Regions from separate parts of the Paraburkholderia sp. ZP32-5 genome, predicted to be linked through region 1. Evidence: riboswitches for the same ligand, from Rfam matches in the RefSeq annotation. Region 1 holds a riboswitch; each other region holds the start of a gene.
What was found. Region 1 has a riboswitch for cobalamin ahead of cobA (uroporphyrinogen-III C-methyltransferase). Riboswitches for the same ligand answer to the same signal wherever they lie in the genome.
Positions count from the first base shown of each region.

Region 2: another riboswitch for cobalamin. It lies ahead of L0U82_RS03870 (TonB-dependent receptor domain-containing protein); the one in region 1 lies ahead of cobA (uroporphyrinogen-III C-methyltransferase).
Region 3: another riboswitch for cobalamin. It lies ahead of cobG (precorrin-3B synthase); the one in region 1 lies ahead of cobA (uroporphyrinogen-III C-methyltransferase).

Region 1 is NZ_JAJEJP010000002.1:1,357,343-1,367,418, reverse strand. Features, by position in the region: gene cobN (cobaltochelatase subunit CobN) at 1-2,973, opposite strand, end outside; gene cobW (cobalamin biosynthesis protein CobW) at 2,987-4,078, opposite strand; cobalamin riboswitch at 4,265-4,543, opposite strand; cobalamin riboswitch at 4,625-4,910, shown strand; partial or broken gene cobA (uroporphyrinogen-III C-methyltransferase) at 5,160-5,924, shown strand; gene L0U82_RS24815 (cobalamin biosynthesis protein) at 5,985-6,419, shown strand; gene cobO (cob(I)yrinic acid a,c-diamide adenosyltransferase) at 6,416-7,018, shown strand; gene L0U82_RS24805 (cobyrinate a,c-diamide synthase) at 7,022-8,320, shown strand; gene bluB (5,6-dimethylbenzimidazole synthase) at 8,304-8,954, shown strand; gene L0U82_RS24795 (DUF4136 domain-containing protein) at 8,984-9,592, opposite strand; gene L0U82_RS24790 (efflux RND transporter permease subunit) at 9,949-10,076, shown strand, end outside.
Region 2 is NZ_JAJEJP010000001.1:905,040-915,115, reverse strand. Features, by position in the region: gene cobD (threonine-phosphate decarboxylase CobD) at 1-382, shown strand, start outside; gene L0U82_RS03900 (cobalamin-binding protein) at 449-1,375, shown strand; gene cobC (alpha-ribazole phosphatase) at 1,388-1,978, opposite strand; gene L0U82_RS03890 (adenosylcobinamide-GDP ribazoletransferase) at 1,963-2,739, opposite strand; gene cobT (nicotinate-nucleotide--dimethylbenzimidazole phosphoribosyltransferase) at 2,801-3,862, opposite strand; gene L0U82_RS03880 (ABC transporter ATP-binding protein) at 3,919-4,779, opposite strand; gene L0U82_RS03875 (FecCD family ABC transporter permease) at 4,776-5,855, opposite strand; gene L0U82_RS03870 (TonB-dependent receptor domain-containing protein) at 5,895-7,847, opposite strand; cobalamin riboswitch at 7,939-8,198, opposite strand; gene L0U82_RS03865 (ATPase) at 8,405-8,764, shown strand; gene L0U82_RS03860 (cell division protein ZapA) at 8,761-9,072, shown strand; RNA gene ssrS (6S RNA) at 9,229-9,410, shown strand; gene L0U82_RS03850 (EVE domain-containing protein) at 9,559-10,017, shown strand.
Region 3 is NZ_JAJEJP010000002.1:1,605,418-1,615,493, reverse strand. Features, by position in the region: gene cobJ (precorrin-3B C(17)-methyltransferase) at 1-760, opposite strand, end outside; gene L0U82_RS25885 (precorrin-2 C(20)-methyltransferase) at 757-1,488, opposite strand; gene L0U82_RS25880 (precorrin-8X methylmutase) at 1,501-2,127, opposite strand; gene cobG (precorrin-3B synthase) at 2,120-3,598, opposite strand; cobalamin riboswitch at 3,692-3,870, opposite strand; gene cbiE (precorrin-6y C5,15-methyltransferase (decarboxylating) subunit CbiE) at 3,954-5,177, shown strand; gene L0U82_RS25865 (cobalt-precorrin-5B (C(1))-methyltransferase) at 5,177-6,283, shown strand; gene L0U82_RS25860 (cobalt-precorrin-6A reductase) at 6,280-7,005, shown strand; gene cobM (precorrin-4 C(11)-methyltransferase) at 7,054-7,782, shown strand; gene L0U82_RS25850 (AraC family transcriptional regulator) at 7,883-8,890, shown strand; gene L0U82_RS25845 (alpha/beta hydrolase family protein) at 8,893-10,076, shown strand, end outside.

The sequences.
Region 1 (10,076 bases):
CACCGCCGCATCGAACAGATGCATCACGTTGGCGAACGCATCGCGGAAGAAGCCGGACACGCGCAGCGTGACGTCGATACGCGGGCGATCGAAAACTTCGATCGGCATGATTTCGAAATCCGTCACGCGATGGCTGCCCGGCGCCCACTTCGGCCGCACGCCGAGCAGCGCGAGCGCCTGCGCGATATCGTCGCCGCCGGTGCGCATTGTCGCCGTGCCCCAGACCGACAGGCCGATCGCACGCGGATAGTCGCCGTGCTCCTGCAGATGCCGCTCGATCAGTTGCTGCGCCGATTTCAAGCCGAGTGCCCACGCGGCTTGCGTGGGCACCGCGCGCGTGTCGACCGAATAGAAGTTGCGCCCGGTAGGCAGCACGTCGGGCCGTCCGCGCGACGGCGAACCACTCGGTCCCGGTGGCACGAAGCGTCCTTCGAGACCGCGTTTCAGTTGCGTGATTTCCTGCGGACCGCAGGCGTCGAGACGCGGCAACACGTCGTCACGCAAACGCGCGATCACCTGTTCTGCTTGCAGCAGATTATCGACCCACCCCGGCGACGCTTGCACGCTGTCCACACCATCCATGTCTTCACCGCACACACCGACCAACAGCCGCGCCGCGAGCAGTTCCAGCCGCTCACGCGTATCGCCATAGTGCCGCCACGGCGCATCGCTCACCTGCTGTAGCACGTCGGGACGCGGCCCATCCCACGGCGCCGCCCAATCCACGGTCAACGGATCGAACAGATAGTCGAGGCGCAGATCGCGCGCCAGCGCATCGGTCAAACCGGCTCTGCCGCCCTGTCCGTCGCCGATCGGAAAGCGGCCGAGCGCGAGCAGCGTATCGCGCCGCTGCACGCCGCGCGGCGACTGCCCGAACGTATGCAGCCCATCGCGAATCTGCGCTTCCTTCAGCTCGCACAGCCATGCATCGACGCGCGTGAGCAGCGCGTCCTCGTCGTCCTGACCGTTCGGCGCCGCGAGGCTCAGTTCCTCGTGCAAGCGATGCTCGACGATCGTCGCGAGGATCGTGCGACGCAGCAACTTCGCGCGACGCGGATCGACCATCAGCGCTTCGTAATATTCGTCGACCTGGCATTCGAGGTCCTGCAACGGCCCATAGTTTTCGGCGCGCGTCAGCGGCGGCATCAGATGATCGATGATGACCGCCTGCGCGCGCCGCTTGGCCTGGCTGCCCTCGCCCGGATCGTTGACGATGAACGGATACAGATGCGGCAGCGGTCCCAGAATCAGATCGGGCCAGCATGTGTCGCTCAACGCGACGCTCTTGCCCGGCAGCCATTCGAGATTGCCGTGTTTGCCGACGTGCACGACCGCGTCGATACCGAACTGGTGACGCAGCCAGAAGTAAAACGCCAGATACGCATGCGGCGGCACCAGTTCCGCGTCGTGATAGCTCGCGTAATCGCCCTGCTCGCGCGAACGCGAAGGCTGAATCCCGACGAACACCTGCCCGCAGCGCCAGCCCGCGATCATGAAGCGGCCGCGTCGCAGCGTCGGTTCCTGCTCGGGACGGCCCCAACGCGCGTTCAGCGCATCGCGCACGCTCGCGGGCAATGCATTGAAATGAGCGAGATAGTCGTCGAGCGCGAGGCTTTGCAACGCCGGCCGCAGATCGCGCACGACGGGGTCGTTGGTCACGCCCTCGGTGAGCTTCTTCAGCAGCGCATCGCTGTCTTCAGGCAACTCGGCCACGCGATAGCCTTCGTCGCGCAGCATCGACAGAATGCCGACCACCGACGCCGGTGTATCGAGCCCGACACCATTGCCGATACGACCCTCGCTCATCGGATAGTTCGCGAGGATCAGCGCGAGTTTCTTGTCCGCGTTATCGAGCGAACGCAGACGGCACCAGCGGCCGCTCAGCTCGGCGAGAAAACGCACACGTTCGAGGTCCGGCTGATAGCGCACCACGTCGACCTCGGTGTGCGGACAACGATACGCAAGCCCCTTGAAGCTGATCGCGCGCGTGATGATGCGGCCATCCACCTCCGGCAGCGCGATATGCATCGCGATGTCGCGCGAATTGAGGCCGTGGTTGTCCTTGAGCCAGTCTTCGCGATTGCCGCCGCTCAGGATCACCTGCAGCACCGGCGCGTCGCCGGCCAGCGCGAGCGGTTCCGGGTCATCGATCGCGGACGCCGCGAACGCGGTCGTATTGAGCACCAACGCCGCCTGATGTTGCGCGCACAGCGATTGCACGACTTCGCGGCTCATCGCATCTTTGAGCGACGTAATCGCGAGCGGCAGCGGATTGAGCCCTTGCGCATCGAGTGCGTCGATCAACGCATCGAACACCGCGGTATTGGCGGCCTGAAGATGGGCCTTGTAGAAAAGAATCGCGACCACCGGCGCATCCTGCCGCCAGCGCGCCTGCCAGTCAGCGATGGTCGGCATATCGCGCTCGGGGTGATATAGCGACGCGGCGGGCAATGCGCGCGGCGGCTCCGGCTCGCGTCCCCAGTCGAGCGCGCGATACGCGATGCAGCGCAGGAATGCCTCCGCATTTTGCGGGCCGCCCTCGCGCAGATAACGCCACAACTGCTGGCACAACTCCGCGCTCGCGGTGCTGCGCGCGAGCAGATTCGGATCTTCCTGCAAGTCGCCGGAAAACATCGCGAGCGTTTGCTGCTTGCGCTGCGCGAGCGCGACGACCTGCTCGATGCCGTACGGCCAGTACGCTTCGCCGCCAAGATGATCGACCACCACGACGCGCGCATGCTGCAGCACGTCGTCGACATAGAAATCGACCGAGGCCGGCTGCCGCAGATACGTGACGTTCGCGAGCCGCACGCTCGGGAAACCATCCCCGAGACGCGGCACGACGCTCGCGAGCAGCGACAGTGTGGTATCCGCGGAACTGAGCACGACGATATCGGCGGGCTGCTGATCGATACGGATCACGCCCTGCGTATCGTCGACGAAGCCGCCCGGCGTCGTGCGCAACAGATGCATGGTCGCGCGCCCGTTACGCGGCAGCGTTCGACGTCGCGCCGAGCGCCGCGTCGAATGCCTGCTGCAAGGTGGACTGATCGAGGTCTTCGCCGATCAGCACGAAGCGGCTCGAATAGCCGTCGCCGCCTTCGCCGGCCTGCCAGCGCCGGTCGAAATAGCTGTCGAAACGGCGGCCCACGCCCTGGATCACGAGCCGCATCGCCGCGCCCGGCAACGCCGCAAAACCTTTGACGCGGTAGATCGTGTGGTTTTCGACCAGCGTCTGCAACGCGGCGAGTGCGGCTTCGCGCGACGGCACGCTCGCTTGCACGACGACCGAATCGAACTCGTCGTGATGATGATCGGGATCGTCGGCGGAACCGTGATGATCGTGGCGCAGATGGATGGTTTCCTCGGACGCGGCTTCGAGACCCAGCAGCGTGTGCAGATCCAGCTCACCCCTATGCGCGCGCACGATCTTGACCTGCGGCGGAATCTCGTCACGGATCAACGTTTCCACGGCGCTTTGCTGCGCATCGTCGAGCAGGTCGGTCTTGTTCAGAATCACCAGATCCGCGGCGGATAACTGGTCTTCGAACAGCTCATGCAACGGCGATTCATGATCGAGATTCGGATCGGCCTTGCGCTGCGCATCGACTTCGAGCGGATTGTCGGCGAATTGGCCGCTGGCGGTGGCCGGTCCATCGACCACGGTTACCACCGCGTCGACGGTGAAGCCGTTTCTGATCTGCGGCCAGTTGAATGCCTGCACCAGCGGCTTCGGCAATGCGAGGCCGGATGTTTCGATCAGCACGTGATCGATCTCGCCGCGACGCTCGGCGAGCTTTTCCATCACCGGGAAAAACTCTTCCTGCACGGTGCAGCACAGGCATCCGTTCGCCAGTTCATACAATTGCCCTTCGGTTTCGACGCCGTTTTCATCGCAGCCGATACCGCAGCCCTTCAGGATCTCGCCGTCGATGCCGAGTTCGCCGAACTCGTTGACGATCACCGCAATGCGCTTGCCCTCCGCATGCTGAAGAATGTGCCGCAACAGCGTGGTCTTGCCGCTGCCGAGAAAGCCCGTGACGATCGTGACGGGAATCTTGCGCAATTGAGTTTGCATCGTGAGGTCCATCGGTAGACGTTGCATGGGTGCGCCGGTCGGTTCGCGTGTCGGTCCAGCAGCAACGGCGTTGTCCGCGACATGGAAAGCGCACGGAAAACGCCCGGAGACACGACACGCGCAAAAACGCCCGGAAACACAGAAAGCAAAGTGAAGTCATGAACGCGCCGCCGCATCCCCGCGGCGTACGTCCTGCATCTTCGGGCCGGTATCCGGGCTGGCGAAAGCGCCGCTTCCCCTTCCCGGCCGAGTGGTTTCTCGCCCAGTGGTGATATGCCGACGCGGCCTTGCGCGTGGACATCGAAGCCGGCTCCGCGGCGCACGGCCGTAAGGCCTGCACCGCTTTTCGCTTACCGTTGCGGGGACAGCACAGGTTAGCCCGCTCCAGAGCAGATGGGCCCCCTGTTTCCCGTTTAACTGCCCGCGCACGAGCGCGCGGGCGAGCACCAGAAGTGCGTGCGAGTGTAGGCCCGCAGCCTTGCCCAGTCAAGAAAGCACGCGCGATGAAAACCGCCGCCGACGCTTATCCGGCAAGGCCCCGTGTGCTATCGTATGCGCGCGTTTGGTGCCCGCATATGCGCTCGCATGTGCAGTTAAACGGGAAACAGGCAACGCATCATGCGTTCAACCTGTGCTGTCCCCGCAACGGTAAGCAACCTGCGGCGCGCGCCTCGATTCTGGCGCGCCGCGCATGCGTTTTTTGATGCCACTGTCCTGTGAATCGACGAATCCGCGCGATCTCGCGCGTATCTTCGTCATTCCACGTCAAGGACGGGAAGGCAAAGCGCGTGAGGTCGCCAGCCCGGATACCGGCCAGACGCGGTGGCGGCGCCGCGTGCAGCACCTGCACCGATCGCGCCGCCGGCCGCCGGAATCCGCGGGGAACGGATGTGAAGGCGTTCAAGCATGGCATCGCGCGTCCGTGGCGTTTTCCGAACTTCAGAGGAAAGCGCCGCCCATCACGTGTGTTGCCGCGCCCGGATTCGCAGTACCGCATGAACTCGATCTGCACCATCGCGCGCGCTATCGCGCAGCGCTTCTCTCGTCCCACCATCGCATGGCGCACGCCATGCTCGCTGCGATGACCCGCGCCTGGCTGATCGGCGCCGGCCCCGGCGACGTCGAACTGATGACGCTGAAGGCGACCCGCGCGCTCGCGCAAGCCGATGTCGTGCTCGTCGACGACCTCGTGAATCCGGACGTATTGCAGTTCGCGCACGCCGATGCGCTGGTCGTGCATGTCGGCAAGCGCGGCGGGCATCCGTCGACGCCGCAGGCCGATATCGTCGCGCAAATGCTCGCGCATCTGCGGGCCGGGCGCAACGTCGCGCGCCTCAAAGGCGGCGACCCGTTCGTATTCGGACGCGGCGGCGAGGAATTGCAGGCGCTGCAGGCCGCCGGTATCGATGCCGAAGTGATCAACGGCATCACCGCGGGCATCGCCGCGCCCGCGGCGCTCGGTATTCCAGTCACGCAGCGCGGCTATTCGCAGGGTGTGGTGTTCGTCACCGGCCACGGCGCCGGCAGCGACGAGCCGGACTGGGCCGCGCTCGCCGCGACGCGCATGACACTCGTGATCTATATGGGGATGCGGCGTCTCGGCGAGATCGCCGACGCGTTGCTGGCGGCCGGCATGGGCGCCGATACGCGCTGCGCGGCGATCGAAGCGGCAACGCGGCCCGAGCAGCGTCACGCGCTCGCTTCACTCGGTGAGCTTGCCGACGTGGTCGAACGCGCGGGGCTCGGCTCGCCTGCGATCGTCGTGATCGGCGCAGTGGCGTCGCTCGCGCTCGCACGCGATGTCGCTCAACGCGAGCATGCTGCTGACGCCAGTGATCCAGCAGCAGGTCATCTCAGCGACCCAACCCAACAACACCAGCGTTCAACAAAAACGCTAAGCGTAGGCATCGGTTGCCGCCTGCACACCCCCGCAGCGGATATCGAAGCCGCCGTACGCCACGCGCTCGGGCCGCATGCGTTCGAACAGATCGGCGCGATCGCGACGATTGACATCAAGGCGAACGAAGCCGGCCTGCTCGATTTCTGCGCGCGTCATGCGCTGCCGCTGCGGCTATTCACTCGCGAGCAGATCGCCGCGGTGCCGCTGTATTCAGTGTCGGCGGCCACGCAGATGCATCTCGGCGTGGACGGCGTCTGCGAGCCTTGCGCGCTGCTGGCAGCGCAAACCCTCAACCCTGCCACTGCATCGCAGCTCGCCCGGCTCGTCGTACGCAAGACCGTGCACGCCGGCGTCACCGTCGCGATCGCATCGTCCGGTGACGATGCCGATACTCACGCAGCCTCTATATCAACAGCTTCCAACAATCAGGACCTTCGATGAAAACCGATCCCGAATCGCATCAGCGCATGACCGAACGCCGCCGTGAAGGCCATGAGAAAAAGCAGGCCGGCGCGACCGTCGAAAAAGGCCTGCTGATCGTCAACACCGGCACCGGCAAGGGCAAAAGCACGGCCGCGTTCGGCATGGCCGTGCGGGTGCTCGGCCACGGCATGCGCCTGGGCGTCGTGCAGTTCATCAAGGGCGCGCTGCATACGTCGGAGCGTGACTTTCTCGGCGCCATCGCGCAGTGCGATTTCGTCACGATGGGCGACGGCTACACGTGGAATACGCAGAACCGCGAAGCCGATATGGCGACCGCGCGCAAAGGCTGGGACGAAGCGCGCCGGATGATCGAAAGCGGCGATTACCAGATGGTGATCCTCGACGAGCTGAACACCGTGTTGAAGTACGAATATCTGCCGCTCGACGAAGTGCTGTCGGTGATCAATGCACGCGCGCCGATGCTGCACGTCGTCGTCACCGGCCGCCATGCGCCCGATGCGCTGATCGAAGCCGCCGACCTCGTCACCGAAATGCGCGCGATCAAGCATCCGTATCGCGAGCAGGGCGTGAAGGCGCAACGCGGCGTGGAGTTCTGAGCAATGTCCGCGTGCCCCGCGCTATTTATTAGCGCCCCGGCGTCGGGTCAGGGCAAGACCACGATCACCGCGGGTCTCGCGCGCTATCACCGGCGGCTCGGCCGGCGTGTGCGCGTGTTCAAGACCGGTCCGGACTTTCTCGATCCGATGATCCTCGCGCGCGCGAGCGGCGCGCCGGTGCTGTCGCTCGACCTATGGATGGTCGGTGAGACCGCGTGTCGCAACCTGCTCGCGCAGGCGGCGGCCGAAGCGGATCTGATCCTGATCGAAGGCGTGATGGGTCTGTTCGACGGCACGCCGAGCAGCGCCGATCTCGCGACCGTTTTTGGCGTGCCGGTGCTCGCGGTGATTTCCGCGCAGGCGATGGCGCAGACCTTCGGCGCGCTCGCGTTCGGCCTCGCGCACTTCAAACCGGAGTTGCCGTTTCACGGCGTGCTCGCGAACCGCGCCGGTTCGGCACGCCATGCACAGATGCTCGAACAAGCGTTACCGGCCGATCTGCGCTGGTGCGGACACATCGCCGCGAGCGACGAAATCGCGTTGCCCGATCGTCACCTCGGCCTGCACCAGGCCGACGAAATCGGCGATCTCGAAGCGCGGCTCGAACGTGCCGCCGATACGCTCGCGACCACATCTCTTGCCGAATTGCCGCCCACGGTCGAATTCGGTGCACCGTCGCCCGAAGTTTTGCCGCAACTGCTGCAAGGCAAGCGCATTGCGATGGCCCGCGATGCCGCGTTCTCGTTCATCTATCCGGCCAACGTCGCATTGCTCGAAGCGCTCGGCGCCGGGGTGCACGAGTTCTCACCGCTCGCCGACGAGCCGTTGCCCGACGCGACGGACGCGCTCTATCTGCCGGGCGGCTACCCCGAACTGCATGCAGCGACACTCGCGAATAACTCACAAAGCGCCGCGTCGATCCGCGCGCACGTGGCGGCCGGCAAACCGGTCGTCGCCGAATGCGGCGGCATGCTGTATCTGCTCGACACGCTGACCGACGCGCACGGCGCGAGCACACCGATGCTCGGTCTGGTGCCCGGTCACGCGACGATGCAAAGGCGCTTCACGTCGCTCGGCATGCAACAGATCGACGGCCCGCATGGGCCGCTGACCGGCCATACGTTTCATTACTCGAAGCTCGACACGCCACTCACGCCGCTGCGCTCGGCCACGCGCGCACACAGTGACACACCCGGCGAAGCGGTTTATCGCGTGGGCCCGATTGTGGCAACCTATATGCACGCTTATTGGCCCTCCAACCCGGCTTTCACGGCCGCACTCTTCCATGGCGAAGCCTTTTGACGACTCCGAGCGCGACGCGGTCTATCGCGCGATCTACGAACGGCGCGACATGCGGCATTTCGTGTCCGATCCGGTCGATCCCGCGGTGCTGCGGCGTCTGCTCGACGCGGCGCACCATGCACCGAGCGTCGGCTATATGCAGCCGTGGCGCATCGTACGCATCACCGAGGCGGCGCTGCGCACGGTCTTACACGAGATCGTCGAACGCGAACGGCTCGCCACCGCCGATGCGCTCGGCAAGCGCCGCGACGAGTTCATGAAGCTGAAAGTGGAAGGCATGCTCGAATGCGCGGAGCTGCTGGTGATCGCGCTGATGGACGGCCGCGAACGGCATGTATTCGGACGCCGCACGCTGCCGGAGATGGATCTGGCGTCGGTCGCGTGCGCGATCCAGAACATGTGGCTCGCCGCGCGCGCGGAAGGTCTCGGGCTCGGCTGGGTCTCGCTGTTCGACGTCGACGCGGTGCGCCAGTTACTGCATATGCCGGAAGGCGCGCGGCCGGTCGCGATTCTGTGCCTCGGCCACGTCGACCAGTTCTATAGCGAGCCGATGCTTGAAACCGAGCGCTGGGCGAGCCGTCTGCCGCTCGCCGATTGCGTGTTCGAAAACCACTGGCCACGGGACGACGGCTAACGCCCGCGTGACCACCCCGGAGTTCCGTTCTAACGTTGCAGCGGCTTCATCGATTCGACATTGGTCGCGCCGCTCACCTTGTCGACACTGAACTTCACACGCCAGTCGGCCGGTTCATCAAACGGTAATTTGGCCAGCGCAGTCTTCACCAGCAATGGGATCGCATGCACCGGGTCCGCGTTGCGATCGACGAACACCGAGCTGACCTTGTAGCGCTCCGCGCCGCTCGCGTTTTCGAAGAAGCGCAGCGTCAGCGCATGCTGATACTCGCGCCCGAACAGCATCGCACCGAGCCCGTCACTGCCGCGCGCGCAATCGGCCGGCGCGCATTCGCTGCCGCCGATGCCGATCGACGCCGGCCGCGTGCTATACGCCATCGACACCAGGTAATGCGCGGGCTTGCCCGCCGTATCGACGAAACCGTGTTGGGTCAGCTCATCGCGCAGCAGCTTCTCGGCTTGCGGAAAATCGGCGCTGTCCTGCTGCGGCTGCGTGCGCGCGATCGCATAGGTTTGCTCGCCTTGCAGCGCGACGGCGGCATGGTCGGTCTGGCCGGTGTGCACATCGGCGCTCAGGCCCGTGCAACCGGCGAGGCTCGCCGCGGCCAGCGCGGTACAGAGGTGAAAGATTCTTGCCATTGTTCTGTTTTCTCTCAGAGACGGATTCATATTTTGTTTCCACACAACAGTATTGTGCAAAAGCCACTTTTCCCAAAGCGTCCCCCCCCGCTATTCTCCGTCGCTCCGATGCGACGTGGCTAAAACAACGACTTCGACTTTACATCTGGCTGATGCTCGCCATTTGCAAGTTCAGCGTAAGCGTTGTGAATTCCGTCGTGGAAACAAGCCAGCCGCATTCAGGCGCTCGATGCAGGCTGCCCCGATTGTCAATCCACCACCGCGCCTGGATGGAACAGGCACATCGCTAACGTTCGCCGCATGGCCCCTTGTGCGCGGCACGCGCGCCACGTTCTCATCAAAGCCCTGGAACCGTCATGCTTGGCCTAGTCCGTATAGCCCTCCGGCGACCCTACACCTTCGTCGTTCTGGCGATCTTCATCCTCATCATCGGTCCGCTGTCCGCGGTCAGAACGCCGACCGACATCTTTCCCGACATCAAGAT
Region 2 (10,076 bases), on a different contig from region 1:
CACGTTGGGCGCATGGACCGTCAGCGGTCCCGCGCGACACGCGGTCAGCGCCGCGTTCGCCGATACCGCGTGGCAAGTGCACATGCGCGCGCGGCTCGTCGATGAAAGTGCGCGGCTCGTCGAGCTATTGCGCGCGCACGGTTTCGTCACACGTGGTACACCGCTGTTCGCATGGACCGACGACGCGCGCGCCGCCGCATTGCACGAAGCGCTCGCGCAACGCGGCGTGTGGACGCGGCTCTTTGCGCCGTCGCTTGCGGTGCCATCGGCAAGCGTGCGTATCGGCTTGCCCGGCACCGAGGCCGAATGGACTCGCTTCGCACAGCAACTGCAAGAAGCCATGCGCGCGATCGATGCCACGCCGACGGATCAACGTGCTTAGTGCGGCATTCGTTCCTCACAACCGCTTCGCTCAACGTTTCGCAAACCGCCCTCACGTCCCCGCCCGATGATCCGCTTCGCCGTGAACCCGCACCCTCTGCTGCGCTTCGTTGCCACTGCATCGCTCGTCATTGCCACGCTGAGCGCGCACGCCGCGATCAGCGTCACCGACGACACTGGCGCGACCGTCACGCTCGCCGCCCCCGCGCAACGCGTGATCAGTCTCGCGCCGCATGTGACCGAGTTGCTCTATGCCGCGGGCGGCGGCGCGAAAATGGTCGGCGCGGTGTCATACAGCGACTATCCGCCGCAAGCGCAGCAGTTGCCGCGCGTCGGCGATAACAAGGCGCTCGACCTCGAACGCATCGTCGCGTTGAAGCCCGATCTGATCGTCGTGTGGCGCCATGGCAATGCGCAGCGTCAGCTCGATCGATTGCGCGAGCTGCACATCCCGCTCTTTTTCAGCGAGCCGCATCGTCTCGACGACATCGCCGTATCGCTGACGAAGCTCGGCCAGTTGCTCGGCACGCCGGCCACCGCGGATGCGGCGGCGGCCGCGTATCGCGCGGACATCGCGAATCTGCGCGCGCAGTATTCGAACCGCGCGCCCGTCAGCGTGTTTTACCAGGTCTGGGACCGTCCATTGATGACGCTCAACGGCGAGCACATGATCAGCGACGTGATCGCGCTATGTGGCGGACGCAACGTGTTCGCGGGACTTCAACCGCTGGTGCCGACCGTGTCGACCGAAGCGGTGCTGGCCGCGAATCCGGAGGCGATCGTCACCGCCGCGCCCGGCGCGACGCGGCCCGACACGGCGCTGCCGCAACTCGACACATGGCGCGCGTGGCCGGGCCTCGCTGCGGTCGCGAACAACAACCTGTTCGCCATCGATGGCGATCTGATCAACCGCCCCGCGCCACGTCTCGCGCAAGGCGCGCGGCAGCTATGCGAGGATCTGGAACTCGCGCGCTCGCGCCGTCATCATCCGTAGCGTGGCGCGCGCTCACGCATTCCAGCGCACCAGTGTCCATTGCTGCGTGTCGTCATTGCGCCGCAACCATATGATCCCCGTCATATCGATCGACCATTGCAGACAACGCGCAAGCGGCACCTCGAGCACCGACGACGCGATCGCGCGCATCACGCCCGAATGCGTGACCACATAGGCCGGCGATAACTCGCGGGTCTGCGCGAACGCATCGAACCACGCGTGCACGCGCGCGACGAACTGCGCGACGCTCTCGCCGCCGTGCGCGCGCGCATGCTCGAAGTTGGCGGCCCAGTCGTCGAGTTGCGCGCGATCGATCGCGTCCCAGCGCTGCGACTCCCAGTCGCCGAAATCCATTTCCTTCAGACTTTCGTCGTGGCTGACCACGCAGCCGAAATCGTTCGCGATCTCGGCCGCGAACGCCGCGCAGCGCGTGAGCGGACTCGAGATCAGCACGCGCGGCGCCGGCACCTGCAATGTCGCGAGCCGCAACGCCAATGCGTTCGACGATACCTCGGCGTTTTCGGCCAACGCGACATCGGCGTGGCCATAACAGACGCCCGCATCGAGCGCGACAGCGGGATGACGAATCAGGACGATATCCATGCGAGCCCCACCAGGTAGATGCTCAATTCGAAAATCTGTTGCGCGAAGCCGAGGCAATCGCCGGTATAACCGCCAATGCGTCTGACGAAGTAACGTCCGATCGCGAAGCGCAGCACGAGCAGCACCGCGCAGGCGAGCGCCGCGAAGCGCCAGGCCGGCGCGCCGGGGCCGTTCGGCCACAACAGCCACGGCAGACCGAATAGCGCCGCGCACAGCAGCGCGGGCCCGGACAGTCGCTGCGCGACCGGCTTCGCCTTGCCTTCCGCGCGCACGTAGTCAAGCGTGGCCAGATAGCTGATTGCGCATGCGCGGCTCGCACCGTGCGCCGCAATCATCAGACTTGCAGCGCGCAACGGCGGCAATGCCGCGAGCGTTTGCCACTTCATCGTCAACGCGATCACGAGCGCGATGGCGCCGAATGCACCGATGCGCGAGTCGTGCATGATGCGTAACGCATCATCACGCGTATAGGCGCCACCGAACGCATCGACGCAATCGGCCAGACCGTCCTCGTGGAATGCACCGGTCACGAGCAGAGACGCGGCCATCGACAGCAGCACCGCGACGCCGGCCGGAAACACCCGCAGCGCGGCGAGATAGACGAGCGCGCTGAGGCCACCGATCAGCACGCCGACCAGCGGAAAATAGCGTGCCGCCGCGTTCAGATAGTGCGGCTCGTAGCCGACCCAGCGCGGCACCGGCACGCGCGTGAAATAACCGAGCGCGGTGAAGAAATAGCGCAGTTCCGCGAGCGGGTTCATAAGCGGGCCGGATCCAGGTTGGGAGCGAAAAAGGCCGTCGCGGCGCGTGTCGTCATACGCATCAGGCGTCGCGATCCGCGACGCCCGCCGAGTCGAAGCTCGCCATCTCGTTGACAAAGGCCGTCGCCGCGCGCAGCAGTGGCACCGCCAGCGCCGCGCCCGTGCCTTCGCCGAGCCGCAGATCGAGCGACAGCAACGGCTGCGCGCCAAAATGATCGAGCATCCGGCGATGGCCCGTCTCATTCGATGCATGCGCGAACACGCAGTACTCGCGCAACTCGGGCGACAACGCATCGGCGACCAGCAGCGCCGAACTCGCGATAAAGCCGTCGACGAGAATCGTCATGCGCGCTTCGGCGGCAGCCAGATACGCACCCGCGATCATCGCGATTTCGAAGCCGCCGAATGTCGCGAGGACATCGAGCGGCGCGCGGACATCCGCGTGACGCGCGAGCGCGGCGGCGAGCACAGTGCGTTTTTTCGCAAGCCCGGCGTCGTCGAGACCGGTGCCGCGGCCGACGCATTCGTCGATCGGCACATCGCACAGCCGGCTCATCAGACACGCGGCCGCTGATGTATTCGCAATACCCATCTCGCCGAAGCCGATCACGTTGGTGCCGAGCGCCGCGTGATGACGCACGCGCTCGGCGCCTGCCTGCATCGCGGCGAGTGCCTGGTCGTGCGTCATCGCCGCTTCGTGCGCGAAGTTGCGCGTGCCACCCGCAATCGGAATGTCGACGAGTCCGGTGCTCGACGGCACCGGCGTCGCGACACCCGCGTTGACCACTTCGAGTTCGAGACCGGCGACGCGGCTCAGCGCATTGATCGCCGCGCCGCCCGCGATGAAGTTCGCGACCATCTGCGCGGTCACCGCTTGCGGATACGGGCTCACCCCTTCAGCAGCGATGCCGTGATCGCCGGCGAACACGATCATCGCGGGCCGCTGCACGGTCGGATGCGTGCTGCGTTGGATCAGGGCCATCTGCAACGCGAGCGTTTCGAGCCGGCCGAGGCTGCCCGGAGGTTTAGTGCGCGTATCGATGATCCGTTGCAACTCGGCGCGCAGCGTCTGATCGACGGGCACGACTTCGGGCAAACCGGCCGGACGTGGAAAGAAAGTCATGGACGTAGTCGGGAAAGAGAACCAGAGAGAACTAAAGAGAATGTCGCAATAAGCGGTCAGCCTGACGCGCGGTCATGACCGGTCGGCGATTCATCATGTGCACGCGCACGCGGCGCGGGAATCAGCGCCTCGTGCTCGCCGTCGCGAATCAGAATCAGCGGATAGCCGAACGCGCGGCTCGTCAATGCGGGCGTCAGCACGTCGCGCACCGGGCCCGCATGCGCGCCGCCCTCGCCGTCGAGCAATAGCGCGTGCGTCGCGAAGCGGCGCGCGAGGTTCAGGTCATGGCACGAAAACAGTACGCTGCGAGCCGTGCCGCGGCCTGGCTCATGCGTCCACTCGACGAGCGCTTCGAGACAGTCGATCTGATGATGCAAGTCGAGATGCGACAACGGTTCGTCGAGCAGCAGCAGCGGCGCGTCCTGACACAGCACGGCCGCCAGCGCGACACGTTGCCGCTCGCCGCCCGATAGCGACAACACGTCGCGCGCGGCGAATTGCGCGAGGCCGAGCCGTTCGAGCGCCGCGTGCGCAATCTCCCGGTCGTCGTCGCCATCCCAGCCCCAGTCGCTCAGATGCGGAAAGCGGTTCAGCAGCACGATGTCGAACACGTTCGCGCTGAACGCATCGGCCGCGCTTTGCGGCATCAACGCACGACGCCGCGCGAGCGGCACCGGCTGCCAGTCGGCGAGCCGCACGCCATCGAGTTCGACGTGGCCCGCCGAGGCTCGCGCGAGTCCCGCGAGCGTCGACAGCAGCGTCGTCTTGCCCGCGCCGTTCGGCCCGGCGATACACCAGATTTCGCCCGCATTGAACGTGTGCGTGAACGCATCGAGCAACGTGCGCGGACCGGCGCGCAACGTCAGACGTTGCACGCTCAAACATGAAGGAGATGAGGTGTCGTGGCTTTGCATCATCGGCGGCGCCTCAACAGCATCCACAGAAACACCGGCACACCGACCAGTGACGTGATCACGCCGACCGGCAATTGCGCGGGCGCGATCACGGTACGCGCGATCAGGTCCGCGCCCATCACCGCGACGCCGCCGCCGAGCACGGCCGCCGGCAGCAGCATGCGCTGGTCGTTGCCGAACGCGAGACGCAGCATATGCGGCACGACGAGGCCGACAAAGCCGATCGTGCCCGCGGTCGTTACCGCCGCGGCGGCCGCGAGCGACGCGACCAGATAGACGCGCAAACGCAGTGGCATCACCGCGACACCGAGCGCCTGGGCGGCCGCATCGCCACGCAGCAGCACATTCAGACGCGGCGCGGCCGGCACGATCGCGATCAGCGCGAGAGCCAGCGCGATCAGCGCGGTCCACGGCAACGCGCCGCCGTTGAGATCGCCGGTCAACCAGAACAGCATGCCGCGCAGACGGCTGTCGGGCGCGAGATTGAGCAGCAGCGTGATCAACGCGCCCCAGCCCGCCGCGATCACCGCACCGGTCAACAGCAGGCGCGGCGACGTGTCTTGCGGCTCGCCGCGCCACAGTTCGCGACGCGCGAGCCCGAGCACCAGCAGGATCGACACGAACGCGCCGGCGAACGCGCTCGCATCGACGATCCACCATGCGCCGCCCGCGATCATCGCGACGAGCGCGAAGCTCGCCGCGCCGCCCGACACACCGAGCACATACGGTTCGGCCAACGGATTGCGCAACAACACTTGCAGCAACGCGCCGGCGAGCGCGAGCAAACCGCCGCATGCGAAGCCGGCGAGCGCGCGCGGCAAGCGCAGTGTGCGCACGATTTCGCCGGCCAGATCGTTGGTCGTCGCGCCGGTGTACACGCCATCGAATGCATGCGACGGCGCCAATGCCGCAAGCACGCGCGATGGCGCAAGCGGCACGCTGCCGAGCGCGAGCGACGCGATCAGCACCACCAGCGCGACCAGTGCGAGCCCGAGCCAGATCATGGCCGCGCGCTTCGCGCTCATCGTGCGAAGTGGTGCGCGCGGCGGCGTGCTCGAAGAAGCAGGCGCCTGGTTCATCGGCGTGCGCTCATGCGCTTGCCCGAACCGGCGCGCGCATTACTGCTGCTGCCAGCCGAGCGTGACATACGCACCGCGCCCCGGCGAGTTGTACGAGTAGGCCGTTTCATAGTCCTTGTTCAACAGGTTCTGGATTTGCGCGCTGACCCACCACGCCTTCGTGATGTTGTAGCGCGCCGACAGATTCACGACGCCGTAGCCGCCGAGGTTGCCGTTGCTATCGACGCTCGGACCGCTGACGATCCACTCTCCACCGACGCGCCATACGCCGATGCTGCGATTGATCGCGAGCGAGCCGAAGCGTCGCGCGCGCCGCACGAGGTCGACGTCGTTGTCGAGATCGACGGGGTTTTGCAGCGTCAGCGACGCGCGCACGTCGGTCTTGCCGACATGACCGCTCCACGATCCCTCGAGCCCCTGCACCTTCGCATGGCCGACGTTCTCGGGCAGATAGATGCCGGGAGTCGTCTGCACGTAGTCGATCAGATTCGTATAGCGCGTCTGGAATGCGTTCAAGCGCATCACGCCGAGCGCATTCGACGCGTACTGCAAGCCTGCTTCCACGGAATGACTGCGCTCCGGCTGGATCGATGGATTACCGCTCAACGGATAGTACAGATCGTCGAAGCTCGGCGCGCGAAACGCATCCGAATAGCTTGCGGTTGCCTTCCAGTGCGACGTGATGTCGAAACCGTAGCCGAGATAGTAACTGTTCGCTCCGCCGAAATCGGAATACTGGTCGCGCCGCACATTGGCCTGAATCTGGTTGCGGCCGAACCTCGCGGTATAGCCCGCGAACACCGAATCGACATGACGCTCGGGCGCGCCGAACGTATCGGAGTCGAGGCTCTGGTCCAGATGTTCGTAGCCGATCTGCAGCTTCTGATGCGCGGCGAGCGCGAAATCGTTCTGCCACGTGTACTGACGACTGTCGGTATCGAAGCGGCCGTTATAGACGCCGTTGGTATTCGACACGCTCCGATCGTCGCCCTGGGCGACCGTGAAGTGCGTGGTCCACCAGTCGGTCAGCCTGCCGTTCGCGAACACCGACACCTGACTCACCTTGCTATACAGGTTGTTCAGATCGGTCGGCACGCCATACGCGTTGTCGTAGCTATTGTTGCCGTTCGACTGCAAATAGCGCACGCCCGCATCCCAGTTGTCGTTGAACTTGTGACGCAGCGATGCCGAGATGCTCTCGTTCAGATAGCCGTTCGCATTCGGATTCGCGCCCGGCGCCTGGCTCGGGTTGATCGACGAAAAGCCATCGTCCCTGGTGCGTGCGAGTGTGATGCTGAAGGTCGTGCGGCCATCCCGATCGAGCGCGCCGTTGGCGCCGAGCGTTTGCGTCTGCGTGTGATAGCTGCCGTAGCCGACTGAAAAGTTGAAACGCGGCGGATGATCGCCGCCGTCCTTCGTGAACACCTGCACGACGCCGCCGATCGCGCCCGATCCGTATAACGCGGACACGTTGCCGTTGACGACTTCGACATGATCGACCTGATCGAGCGGAATCTGCGAGATCTGCGCGCTGCCGAGGCTCACCGAATCGACGCGCACGCCGTCGATCAACACTAGCGATTGCGTCGCCGACGCGCCGCGCAACGAGAGGCTCGCGCTCGAACCGGGGCCGCCGTTGCGCGTGATCTGCGCGCCGGGCGCGAGTTGCAGCAGGCCTGGCAGATCGGTCGCGGTGGTGTCGGCGATGTCCTGCTGATCGAACTGCGCGGTTTGCGGAATCGCATCGGTGAGCGCTTGCGGTCCGCGTTCGGCGGTCACGACGATCGGCGCAAGTGCGGTGACCGCTTCGGCGGCGGCGAGGTTCGCATCGGTGGGAGCGGTTGCCGCAGTGACAGACGAAGATGAAGACGGGGATGAAGCGCCGGCCGGCACGGCGGACGCCGAAGCCGCGGGTTCAGCGCTTTGCGCATGCACGACGAGCGGCAGGCTCGCGAACGCGAGCAACGCCGCGCGGGCGATGGGGGACTGCATCGGATGATATTCCTGTGAGTGGCGGGCGCGGCCCGCTTCCCCGCAGGCCGACGCGTAACGAGACGTCCCCCCTGTTTGACGTTCTGATGGGCGACGTGCTCTCCCTCTGGCCGGTATCCGGGCTGCGACGCATCGGTCCCGCCTTCCCACGCGTGACGCGCAGTGGCACACTCGCAAGTTAAGCTTCGAACCTGCGTTCAGGACCGACCTGCATGTGAACATGCGGTCGCTTACCGTTGCGGGGGCAGCGCAGGTTCGCGTCCGCGGTGTTCGACACCCCGCGCGTCCTGCTTCCCGTTTAACTGCGCGCACGGAAACGCGCGCGCGAGCACCAGAGTGCGGCAAGTTTAGGAGCGGCCTCGATGGGCGTCAAGAAAGCGTGCCCGCGAATAGCCGTTCCGTAAAACGCGGGCTATTGTCCGGCGGGTGACGTGTTTTTTATCTTATGGTCGGGAAAAAGCGTGCAAGAAGCGATGTTGTTACGTCTCGAAACGAGACAATTGTCGGAACCTGTAATATTCCGCGCTAAAATGCGATGTCTTTAGAGGACGCAGCACATGCTCACCGAACTCGAATCACTCTCCCAGAATATCGGCAAGCTGATTGCGATCAGCCAGCGCCACAACGAAGCGCGGCTCGCGCTCGAAGAGCAGCTCGCGCACTCACGTGCCGAAGTCGAGGCCACCCGTGCGGAACTCGCGCAATTGCGCGCGGAGCGCGACGCGCTGCAAGCCGAACGCGACACACTGTCCGCCAAGATCGACGACGCGCAGGTGCGCCTGAATGCGATTCTCGAAAAATTGCCGCGCGCACGCGCGAGCAGCGAACCGGATAACCAGCTCGATCTGCTCGACTCTGGCCATCCCGAAGGCGAAGAAGCGGAAAGCGACGTCAGCCGCCACGGAGAAAACGCATGACCACCAAGCAGATCGAAGTCTCGATCCTCGACGTACCCTATCGTCTCGCGTGCTCGCCGGAAACCGAAGGCGCGCTGCTCGAAGCGGTGGCGCGCGTCGACGCGGAAATGAAAAAAATTCGTAGCGCGAGCAACGTGCGCGGCACGGATCGCATTGCCGTCATGGCTGCGCTGTCGCTGGCATCGGAACTGCTTAAGCTGCAAAGCAGCGTAAGACACGGAGAAGCATTTCCCGCTGAAGAAATCCGGCGTACAATGCAGCAAATGAACGATCAGCTAGGTACTGTGATCCAACAGTACAGCATGTAGCAAGCGTAGCAGCGTGCCGGTTTCGAACCGGTCACGTGCTCAACGAAGTGGCTCGAATGCAGTACCCGTGTGTCACTTTTCTGAAGTACATGAGAAGATCACGGCAAGCATTTGAGTTCAATCGTTAAGTGATTGTGTTGTAGCTTTATCGGTTTAGCTTCCCTGCCTGGTTCGCCAAGGTCATATATTCCTTGAACCAATGCCATGTGCACGGTTGCGGAAATTTGTAGCACGGGCGTGCGCGTCACTCTGTCTGATGTACCCGAAGTGTTGCTAACTGCGACCAATTCTGAACCCTCGGTTCAGGATGCCGGCCTAGCGGCTAAGGCGGGGACCTTATCTGGAACGGCATCGGACTTCGGTTCGATGCCGTTTTTCTTTGGGTCCCGTTTTTTTGCGCTGTTTTTGTGCCGCTTTTCAGGCGCTTTTTCGTAGGCACCCGTTCGGACCCGCGTGTCGTTCAATCTCTAACGTTCAATTCGATTCATGCGCTACTGGCTGATGAAGTCCGAACCGGACGAAGCGAGCATCGACGATCTCGCCAACGCACCGCATCGCACGCTGCCGTGGACTGGTGTGCGCAATTATCAGGCGCGCAATTTCATGCGCGACACCATGCAGGTCGGTGACGGTGTGCTCTTCTATCATTCGAGCTGCCCCGAGCCCGGCATTGCGGGCCTCGCGGAAGTGTCGTCCACTGCCTATCCGGACCCGACGCAGTTCGACAAAAAGAGCCCGTACTACGACGCGAAGTCGTCGCCGGAAACACCGCGCTGGATCCTCGTCGATGTCGTGTTCAAAAAGAAGATCCCGCTGATTCCACTCGCCGCGTTGCGCGAGCATCCGCAATTGCAGGACATGCGCGTGCTGGCCAAAGGCAACCGTCTGTCGATCACACCGGTGAGCGAAGCCGAATGGCGTTTCATCACCAAACAGCTGGCTTAAAGGCAAATTCGGCATTCAGTCGCATGTGACTCAGGACCGCGCGATCGGCGGACGTGTGA
Region 3 (10,076 bases), 250 kb from region 1:
TTGAGGTGGCTGTATCCGTGCCAGCATCGTCACGCGTATTCGCATCGTCCACGGCGCTTGCGTCATCGTCGGCGCGCGCGTCGCGGGCGACACGATTCGTCATCGCCGCCACCACACTGCGCGGATGAATCACCAACTGATCCGCGCGACCATCCCACGCATGCGGCGTCACACGAATCGCAAGACGCGCGGACTCGGAACGCGGCAGTTGTGCATCATCGAGCCACGGCGCGTCTCCTTCAACGCGTGTGCTTTCCCCAGCAAGCAGATCCGACACGAAGCGCTTGCCCTGGCCAATGTCGGCGAGTACATAGCCATCGGGAGGATTAAGCACGCAGGTGCCGAAGCGCAACTCGCCGCTCGTCGTGATCGCCGGCGCGACGGCGAGCGCCGCCGCGATCTCGCGTGCCATCACGTTGACGCCCGCGAGCCCGCCGAGCAGCGGCACGACCGCGCTGCCGTCCTCGGCGACCGCGAGCACCTGCGGCTCCGCGCCCTTGTTCGACAGCAGCGGCGCGAGGCAGCGGATCACGATGCCGGCCGCGCACAACGCGACGATCGGCGTGCCGCGCGCATAGAGTTCACGCAGATGCGCGCCGAGTTCGGTGTACGCGATATCGGCATCGACGCGGCCTTGCAGCGCATGGATGTCGCAGCGCGTTCGATCGCCAGGCGCGCCTCGCCCGACATACAACGCCTGAATCCGCCGCGCGGTCTCCAGCGCTCCCGCTCCGAGAATCACGATGGCCGGCGCAATCATCCTTGCCATTTTTGCCCCGGCACGACGAGCAGCGAAAAATACGGCGACGCCATCGGATCGACGTCGGCCAGCGGCACGATGCGCTGATTGCCCATCGTCGCGCGTTCGACGTATAGCGCGCGCCCGGCGAGACCAAGTTCGTCGAGCACGCGCCGCACCTTGTCGAAATTGCGGCCGAGCTTCATCACGACGGCGGCATCCGCGTCGGCGAGACGGCGGCGCAGTTCGTCCTCCGGCAGCACGCCGGACAGCACCGACAGACTCTGGTTGCGATACACGAGCGGCGCGCCGAGCACCGCCGCGCCGCCGAGCATCGAGCACACGCCGGGCACCACTTCGCTTTCGTAGCGCGCGGCCAGCCGGTCGTGCAGGTACATGTACGAGCCGTAAAAGAACGGATCGCCCTCGCAGATCACCGCGACGTCGCGGCCCGCGTCGAGATGGCCCGCGACGACCTCGGCGGCGGTGTCGTAGAAGTCGGCGATGATCGCCTCATACGACAGCGGCGGCTCGAGCGCTTCGGTTGTGACCGGATAGACGAGCGGCAGATGCTGCTGCGCGTCGTGCAGATGCGCTTCGATGATGCCGAACGCGTTGCCCTTCTTGCCCTTCGCGACGAAGTACGCTACCACCGGCGCCGCCTTCAGCAAACGCAGCGCCTTCACCGTGATCAACTCCGGGTCGCCGGGGCCGACGCCGAGTCCGAACAGCCGCCCTGCGGGCGTCATGTGCCGCGTCATTTATTCGACCTCCGTCGCAAGCGCGTTGACCGCGGCGGCGGCCATCGCGCTGCCGCCACGCCGGCCATGCACGACCACATAGGGCACGCCGCGGCTATTGTCGGCGAGCGCCGCCTTCGATTCGGCCGCGCCGACGAAGCCGACCGGAAAGCCGAGAATCAGCGCGGGCCTCGGCGCGCCGGCGTCGAGCAGGTCGAGCAGATGGAACAGCGCGGTCGGCGCATTGCCGATCACGACGACGCTGCCGGCCAGACGCGGACGCCACAATTCGAGCGCGGCAGCCGAGCGGGTATTGCCGATGTCGCGTGCGAGCGCGGGCACGTCCGCGTGAGTGAGCGTACAGATCACGTCGTTATTCGCGGGCAGCCGCGCGCGCGTGATGCCCTGCGCGACCATGCCGGCATCGCACAGGATCGGCGCGCCGAACGCGAGCGCATGGCGGCCGGCACTGCCGGCGCCGTCGGAAAACGCGAGGTCGTCGATCACGTCGACCATGCCGCACGCGTGAATCACGCGCACCGCGAGTTTTTCGAGGTCGGCCGGAATGCGCGACAGGTTGGCTTCCGCGCGGATCGTCGCGAAAGATTGGCGATAGATCTCCTGACCGTCGCGAATGTAATCAAGCATCGGGGTAGCTCCGGGCGAGGCGCGCGAGCAGGGCGGCGGCCTCGTCGATGGTCAGTTGGGACGCGACGCGCCGGCCGAATCCGGCGCAGCCGTCGCGGCGATACAGGTCGTAGCGGTCGGGTTCGACCGCGAGCAGCGTGTACGGCGCGCAATGGGCAGCCGCGCACGAACGCGCGCAGCCGCTCAGATGCACGTCGACATCGGCGGGCAGTTGCGCGGCGAGTTGCAGTGCGTCGTTCTTGGTGTCGGCGAGGCCTTTCGCGCAGCCGCTCGAACCGGCGCATGCGATCAGATGCGCGATCGGTTGTGCGGCATCGCAGGCGAGGCCGAGCGAGATCAATTCCGTTAGCACGGCGGTGGCGGCTTGCGTCGGGATATCGGGCAGCAGCACGCTTTGCCACGGCGTGACGTGTAGCGTGCCGTTGCCATTTCGTTGCGCGAGGTCGGCGAGGCGGTTCAGCGTGGTCGCGTCAAGACGGCCGAGCGGTGGCTGGCCGCCGACGTGCGATAGGTTCGCGTTGTGTTGCGCATGGGCGCCGAGGCGCAGCGATGCGTCGGCGGGATTTTCTCGTCGCCAGTCGCGCAGCGTTGCGTCGCGCGTGAGCGGGAAGTTGACGTAGCGTTGCGCGTGCAACAGCAAGGTGTCGGCGGAATGCATGGCGAGCAGGTCGCGCATGCGGGTCGTGTCGGCGGCGGCGAGATCGAGGAACGTGTGCAGCAACGCGCGCACGAGCGCGGGCACCTGTGACGGAGCAATCGCGGCGAGTGCGCCGGTGCCGTTCGCGTTGTCATCAGGCGATTCGTTGGTGTTTGTTGCCGGCCCTGGGCATCCAGCGAGGCCGAACACGAAGCGCACCCCATCTTCGTCAACCGATGCCGCAAGCCACACGTCGTGCGGATGATCGACGCGCGCGAGCCGTTCTCCACCATCGACGAGCAGCGCGAATTTCGGCGACAACGCCGCGAAGCGCGCATCGCTTTGCAATAGCGCGAGCAGTTCGGTGCACAGCGGCGTGGTGTCGATCAGCGCGTGCCGGTCGCGGCCAGCGGCAGGGCTGATCATCACGTTGCGCACGTCGTCGGCGGAACTGAGCGCGGCATTCACGTGGTTTGCGTCGCTTGCCGTCGTGGAAGAAGCAGAAGAAGGGGACGCCCCTGCGTACGCAGCACCCGAAGCCGGCCCCATCCCCGCGTCAATCAACGCCGCGCTCAACGCAGCCTCATGCCCTTCACGCACACCGCGCACTTGCAGATTCGCGCGATTGGTCAGCTCGATCACGCCGCTCGCGTGCCGCGTGCTCGCGGCGGCGATCGCGCGCGCCTGCGCGGCGCTCAGCACGCCGCCCGGCAGCTTGACCCGGCAGATGCCGCCATCGCGCGCGGCGACGATGCGCAGCAGCCCCGGACACGCGGAAGCGCGCGGCGGCGTGGCTGCATCGGGTAAAGCAGTGGAGGGCAAAGCTCGATTCAAGACGGACACCGGATATAGCGTCGCGCGACGGCCCGAGCAAGCCGCATTGCGGACTTTGCTGCGGCATCGGTACACCCCGCCCGATGTTGGCTGGCACGAACAGTTTCGCCGGCAGGTCTCCTGGCTCGCAGGTCATGGTCCGTCGCAGCCTTCCCGGTCAAACCAGTGGCGCGTAGAGCAGACGGACTCGCTGCATACAGTTGCGGGGGCAGCCACATCATTGCTGTGTTCCCTCTTCGGCCCCGAAGGGCACCGGCGGCTGTATTATGCCTTTTTTCGAACCGCGCCACGAGGCTGGACGCTTTGACTGGCGTGGCTCGGCACACTTTTGACGAGCCCCGATGAGGATGAATGCATGCAGCCCTGGCTGACCGTAGTGGGTATTGGTGACGACGGTTTCGCCGGTTTGGGACGGTCTGCGCGGCGTGCTTTGCTCGACGCGTCGGTCGTGTATGGCGGCGAGCGGCATCTGGCGATGCTGCCCGCGCGTCTGGCCGCGCGCCGCGCCGCGTGGCCGCGTCCGTTCGATCTCGCGCCGCTGCTCGCCGAGCGTCCTCAGCCGGTGTGCGTGCTCGCGAGCGGCGACCCGATGCTGTTCGGTGTCGGCGCGACGCTCGCGCGGCAGTTGCCGGTCGGCGAACTACGCGTGCTGCCGGCGCCGTCGTCGTTATCGCTGGCGGCCGCGCGGCTCGGCTGGCCGTTGCAGGAGGTCGCGACCGTGTCGCTGGTGGGTCGGCCGCTGGCCGCGCTGAATACGCATCTGCATGACGGCGCGCGCATCTTCGTGCTAAGCGCGGATGGCCACACGCCCGCGGCGCTCGCGGCGGCACTCGCCGCGCGCGGTTTCGGCGCGACGCGGATGAGCGTGCTCGAACATCTCGGCGGCGAGTTCGAACGGCGCATCGATGGCCGCGCGGATCAATGGTCGGCCGGCGAACTGGCCGCGCTGAATCTGATCGCGCTCGACTGCCGCGCGGCGGCCGACGCGCCGCGTCTGCCGCTGACCAGCGGCCTACCCGACGACGCATTTATCCACGACGGCCAGTTGACCAAACGCGACGTGCGCGCGATCACGCTCGCGCGTCTCGCACCCGCTCCCGGCGAATTGCTGTGGGACGTCGGCGCGGGCAGCGGCTCGATCGGCATCGAATGGATGCGCGCGCACCCGAGTTGCCGTGCGATCGCAATCGAAGCCAACGACGCGCGGCAACGCTTCATCGAACAGAATCGCGATGCGCTCGGCGTGCCGGGTTTGCAACTGGTGGCCGGCCACGCGCCCGCCGCGTTGCAGGGGCTGCCGGCGCCGGATGCGGTGTTTATCGGCGGCGGGGTGACCGAGCCCGGCGTGCTCGAGACCTGCTGGGAACAGTTGCGCGACGGCGGCCGGCTCGTCGCGAACGCGGTCACGCTGCAAGGCGAAGCGGTGCTGGCCGCGTGGCGCGAACAGCATGGCGGCTCGTTGACGCGTATCGCGCTCGCGCATGCACAACCGCTCGGCGGCTTCGATACATGGCGCCAGGCGTTGCCGATTACGCTGCTCGAAGTAGTGAAGCCGGCGACTTCATCGGCCGATTCGTGATGCGCGAAGAGACTCCCGAACAACCGGCGCCGCTACGCAGCGGCTACACGACCGGCAGTTGCGCAACCGCGACGTCGCTCGCGGCCGCGCGTCTGCTGCTGGCGGGCGAGGTCAGCGAGGTCGCCGACATCGTGTTGCCGAAGGGCCAGCATGTGCCGATGCGACTCACGTTCTGCCGGCTGTTTGAGGGCAGCACAGAAGGCGAGCGAATCGCGGAAGCGGGCACGATCAAGGACGCCGGCGACGACCCCGACGTGACTCACGGCGCGGTCGTGTTCGCGCGCGTGCGTCTCGTGGCCGAGCCGGGCGTGATCTTTCGCGCGGGGCCTGGTGTCGGCACCGTCACGCGCGCCGGGTTGACGCTGCCGGTCGGCGAGCCGGCGATCAACCCCGTCCCCCGTCAGATGATGACCCGGCACCTGAGCGAACTCGCGGAGCGGCATGGGTACGGCGGCGGTTTCGAAGTGACGGTCGGTGTCGAAGGCGGCGAGGAACTGGCGCTGAAAACGATGAACCCGCGCCTGGGCATTCTCGGCGGACTGTCGATACTCGGCACCACCGGCATCGTGCGGCCGTTCTCGTGTTCGGCGTATATCGCGTCGATCCATCAGGGCATCGACGTCGCGCGCGCGAACGGCTACCTGCATGTGGCCGCCTGCACCGGCAACGCCAGCGAAGATGCGATGCGCGCGCACTACGGTTTGCCCGATATCGCGCTGATCGAGATGGGCGATTTCGTCGGCGCGGTGCTCAAGCATATGAAGCGCGCGCCGGTCGAACGGCTGAGCATCTGCGGCGGCTTCGGCAAGCTCAGCAAACTCGCGGCGGGGCATCTCGATCTGCACAGCCGCAATTCGAGCATCGACCTCGAGCAGCTCGCGGGATGGGCTGCTTCACATGGCGCCGACGACGCATTGCAAGCGGCGATGCGCGCGGCCAACACGAGCCAGCAGGCGCTTGCGCTGGCCCACGCGCAGCAGGTGCCGCTCGGCGATATCGTCTGTCAGCGGGCATTGGCTGTCGCGCGCGAGATTGTGCCGCCGCAGGTGAGCGTCGAGACGTTCGCGATCGACCGGCAGGGCAATCTGGTCGGAGCCGCGCGATGACCCGCGTGCTGCTGCTCGGCGGCACCGGCGACGCGTTGAAGATCGCGCGTCAGCTCAGGCCCACCGACGTGTACAGTCTCGCGGGACTCGGCAAGGTGCCGGACGATCTGCCGTGCGCGGTGCGCGTCGGCGGCTTCGGCGGCAGCGAGGGCCTCGCGCGCTATCTCGACGCCGAACGGATCGGCCTCGTGATCGACGCGACGCATCCGTACGCCGCGCAAATCAGCGCGAACGCCGTGCATGCGTGTCGCGCGGCGGGCGTGCAGTGCTGGGCGCTGCGCCGCCCGGCCTGGCAGCCGCAAGCCGGCGACGACTGGCGCTTCGTCGGCGACTGGCACGAATTGATCGCTGCGCTTGCCGCGTTCCGGCGGCCATTTTTCACGCTGGGCCGCGAACCGCTCGCGCATCTCGACGACATTCCGCTGCATCAATTCTGGACCGTGCGCTGCCTGGAATCGCACGCCGATACTGCGCGCTCACGGGTGATCGCGGCGCGCGGGCCGTTCACGCTCGATGGCGAGCGCGCGCTGTTTGCGCTGCAAGGCTTCGACGTCGTCGTCAGCAAGAACAGTGGCGGCGGCGCGACCGAGGCCAAGCTCGACATTGCGCGCGAGCGTGGTTTGCCGGTCGTCATGTTGCGCCGGCCGGTGCTGCCGGACGTCGATCGCGAGTTCGCAACGGTTGCCGCTTTGCTCGACGCCCTGCGCGCGCATCGGCCATGAAGCATGCGGGCAATGAAATGCGCCATTGAATCAAGACTGGAGTCACGAATGACGGTGTTTTTTATCGGCGCGGGTCCTGGCGACCCGGAGCTGATCACGGTGAAGGGGCAGCGCCTCGTGCGTAGTTGTCCGGTGATCCTGTACGCGGGCTCGCTGGTGCCGGCCGCGGTGCTCGAAGGGCATCGCGCGGAGCTGGTGGTCAATACCGCGGACCTCGATCTCGACCAGATCGTCGCGCTGCTGGCCGCCGCGCATGCGAAGGGGCAGCACGTCGCGCGCGTGCATTCGGGCGATCCTTCGCTGTACGGCGCGATCGGCGAGCAGATCCGCCGGCTGCGCGAGCTGGGCATTCCGTACGAGATCGTGCCCGGCGTGACCGCGACCGCGGCCTGCGCGGCCACGCTCGGCTGCGAGCTGACACTGCCCGGCATTTCGCAGACGCTGATCCTCACGCGCTATGCGAGCAAAACGGCGATGCCCGACGGCGAGCAACTGGCCGATCTGGCGCGGCATCGCGCGTCGATGGCGATTCATCTCGGTGTGCGGCACCTTGCGCGTATCGTCGAGGAATTGCGGCCGCATTACGGCGGCGCCTGTCCGATCGCGGTGATCTATCGCGCGAGCTGGCCCGACGAGGAAAAGATCACCGGCACGCTCGACGATATCGTCGGCAAGGTGGCGGGCACTGCGATCGAGCGGACCGCGCTGATTCTGGTCGGGCAGGTGCTGGCCGCCGAGGGGTTCGCGGAGTCGACGTTGTACGCGAAGGGCGACTGAGCACCGGCTAAGCGCTGGCTAAGCGCCGGTTTCCGCACTCCGCGCGAAAATCCGCAAGTTCTGCACCGCATTGCCGCGAAGTCCCAGCTATCCTGGCGCGATGATGAAACCCAGCACCGAACGTGATTACCGCAGACGGATTGCTCGCGTGGTCGAGACCATCCTGCTCGAACCGGGCGCGCCGCATACGCTCGAAAGCCTCGCGGCGGTCGCGCATCTGTCGCCGTATCACTTTCACCGGGTTTATCGCGCAGTGATGGGGGAAAGTGTCGTCGAGACCGTCAAGCGGCTGCGGCTGGCCGAGGCTGCGCAGCGTCTGACCGATGCCGCGCAGGTGACCGCGGTCGCGCATGATGCCGGTTATGACAGCGCGCAGGCTTTTGCGCGGGCGTTTCGCGGCTTTGCCGGAGTGTCGCCGAGCGAGTTCAGGGCGCGCCAGCGGCATCTGGTGGCGCATCCCGGTGGCGAGGCCGCTGTGCCCGGCGCGTCTTCGCTATTTGCTGCGCCGCCGGCTTCGTCCGCGCGGCGGCGTGCGAAGCGGGCATGCGCCGCGACGCGCAACGCGAGTGGCGTGCCGGATCTGCCGGCCGTCGAAGTCAGCGAACTCGCGCCGCTCGACGTGCTCAGTCTTCGCCATGACGGGCCGGTCGCGACGATCGGCCAGACCTTCCGCACGCTGATGACGATGCTGCGCTGCACGGACGATTCACCGCTGCATCAGCGTGTTGGCATCTGCGTGCGCGATGGCAACGTGCCGGGCGGCTTTCGGTATCACGCGGGGATTGCCGGCGTGCCTGACGCGCGGCTCGACGATGTGCGTTCGCCGCCTGCGCAGACGGAGACGGAAGGGCACGCGGAGTACACACAGTACGCGCAACAGCAGGTAGAGCCGCTGCGGCTCGCCGGCGGCCTGTATGCGGTGCACCGTTTGGTCGGCCCCTACGCGCTGATCTCGCCGACCTTCCGGGCGCTCTATAGCGGCTGGCTACCGCGCAGCGGCTATGCGCGCGATCAGCGTCCGGCGCTCGAACTGTATCGAAGCGCGCCGGATGTCAGCCCGCGACACACCTGCATCACCGATCTGCTGATTCCGATTCGCAAGGACTGACCATGCTGCGTCGAAGCTGTGCCGCGCGTTCGCGCGGGTTTGCGTTGTCGATCGGGGGCGCGTTGGCGTGCGCCGCGCTGGCGCTGGTGGCGGTGAATGCCGTGGCTCAGCAAGCGTCTTTGGAGGCTCAGGCTCAACGTCAGACTCAAGCCCAATCCCAAACCGACCCTACCAGTTGGCACGTCGGCGAAACCATGCGCGTCTTCCATCCCACGATCGACCGCAACTGGCGCGGCGCGCAAACGCATGCGTTGATCACGCGCATCTGGTATCCGGCCGATGTCGAACAACCCGAGACCGCTCACGATTTCGGCCAGCCCGATCATCCGATCTTCACCGGCCATCCAGCCGCCGACGATGCGCCGCTGTCCAATGCGCACGCGCGCTATCCGTTGCTGCTGCTGTCGCACGGCACGGGCGGCAGCGCGGACAGTCTCGACTGGCTGGCGGCGTCGCTGGCCGCGCACGGTTATATCGTCGCGGGCGTCAATCATCCGGGCAATACCGCGCTGGAGCCGCTGACGCGCGACGGTTTCATGCTCTGGTGGGAACGCGCGACCGACGTCAGCGAAGTGCTCGACGGCGTGTTGGCCGATCCGCGCTTCGGCAACCATATCGATCAAGCGCGAATCGGCGCGTTGGGCTTTTCGCTCGGCGGCTATACGGTGCTGGAACTGGCGGGCGCGCGCACCGATCTGGCCGCGTTCGAACGCTTCTGCACGTCGCCTGAGGCCGACGCGATCTGCAAGCCGCCCGAGGCAGCCAGGCTCGCGCGCGAACCGGGCGCGTCCGGGCTCACGCTCGACGCGCTGTCGCTGGAAGCGAAGGCCTCGCGCGCACGCTCGGGCGACTCGTATCGTGATCCGCGCATCAAGGCGGCATTTGCGATCGCGCCCGCGTTGGGCGAAGCATTCGACGCGGCTTCGTTCGCCGACGTGACGATTCCGGTCGCGCTGCTAGCGGGCGGCGCCGACGTGACCGCGCCGGTCGATACGAACATCCGCCGTTTCGGCACGCTGATGCCGCAAGCGACGGTCACGATCGTGCCCGGTGCGTCGCACTACACCTTCATGGACGTCTGCGAGCCCGCGGTGGTCGAGCATCTGGCGATGATCTGCAAGGACGGGCCGGGCGTCGATCGCGCGGCGGTGCACACGCAAACGGCTGCGCGGGTGCGTGATTTCTT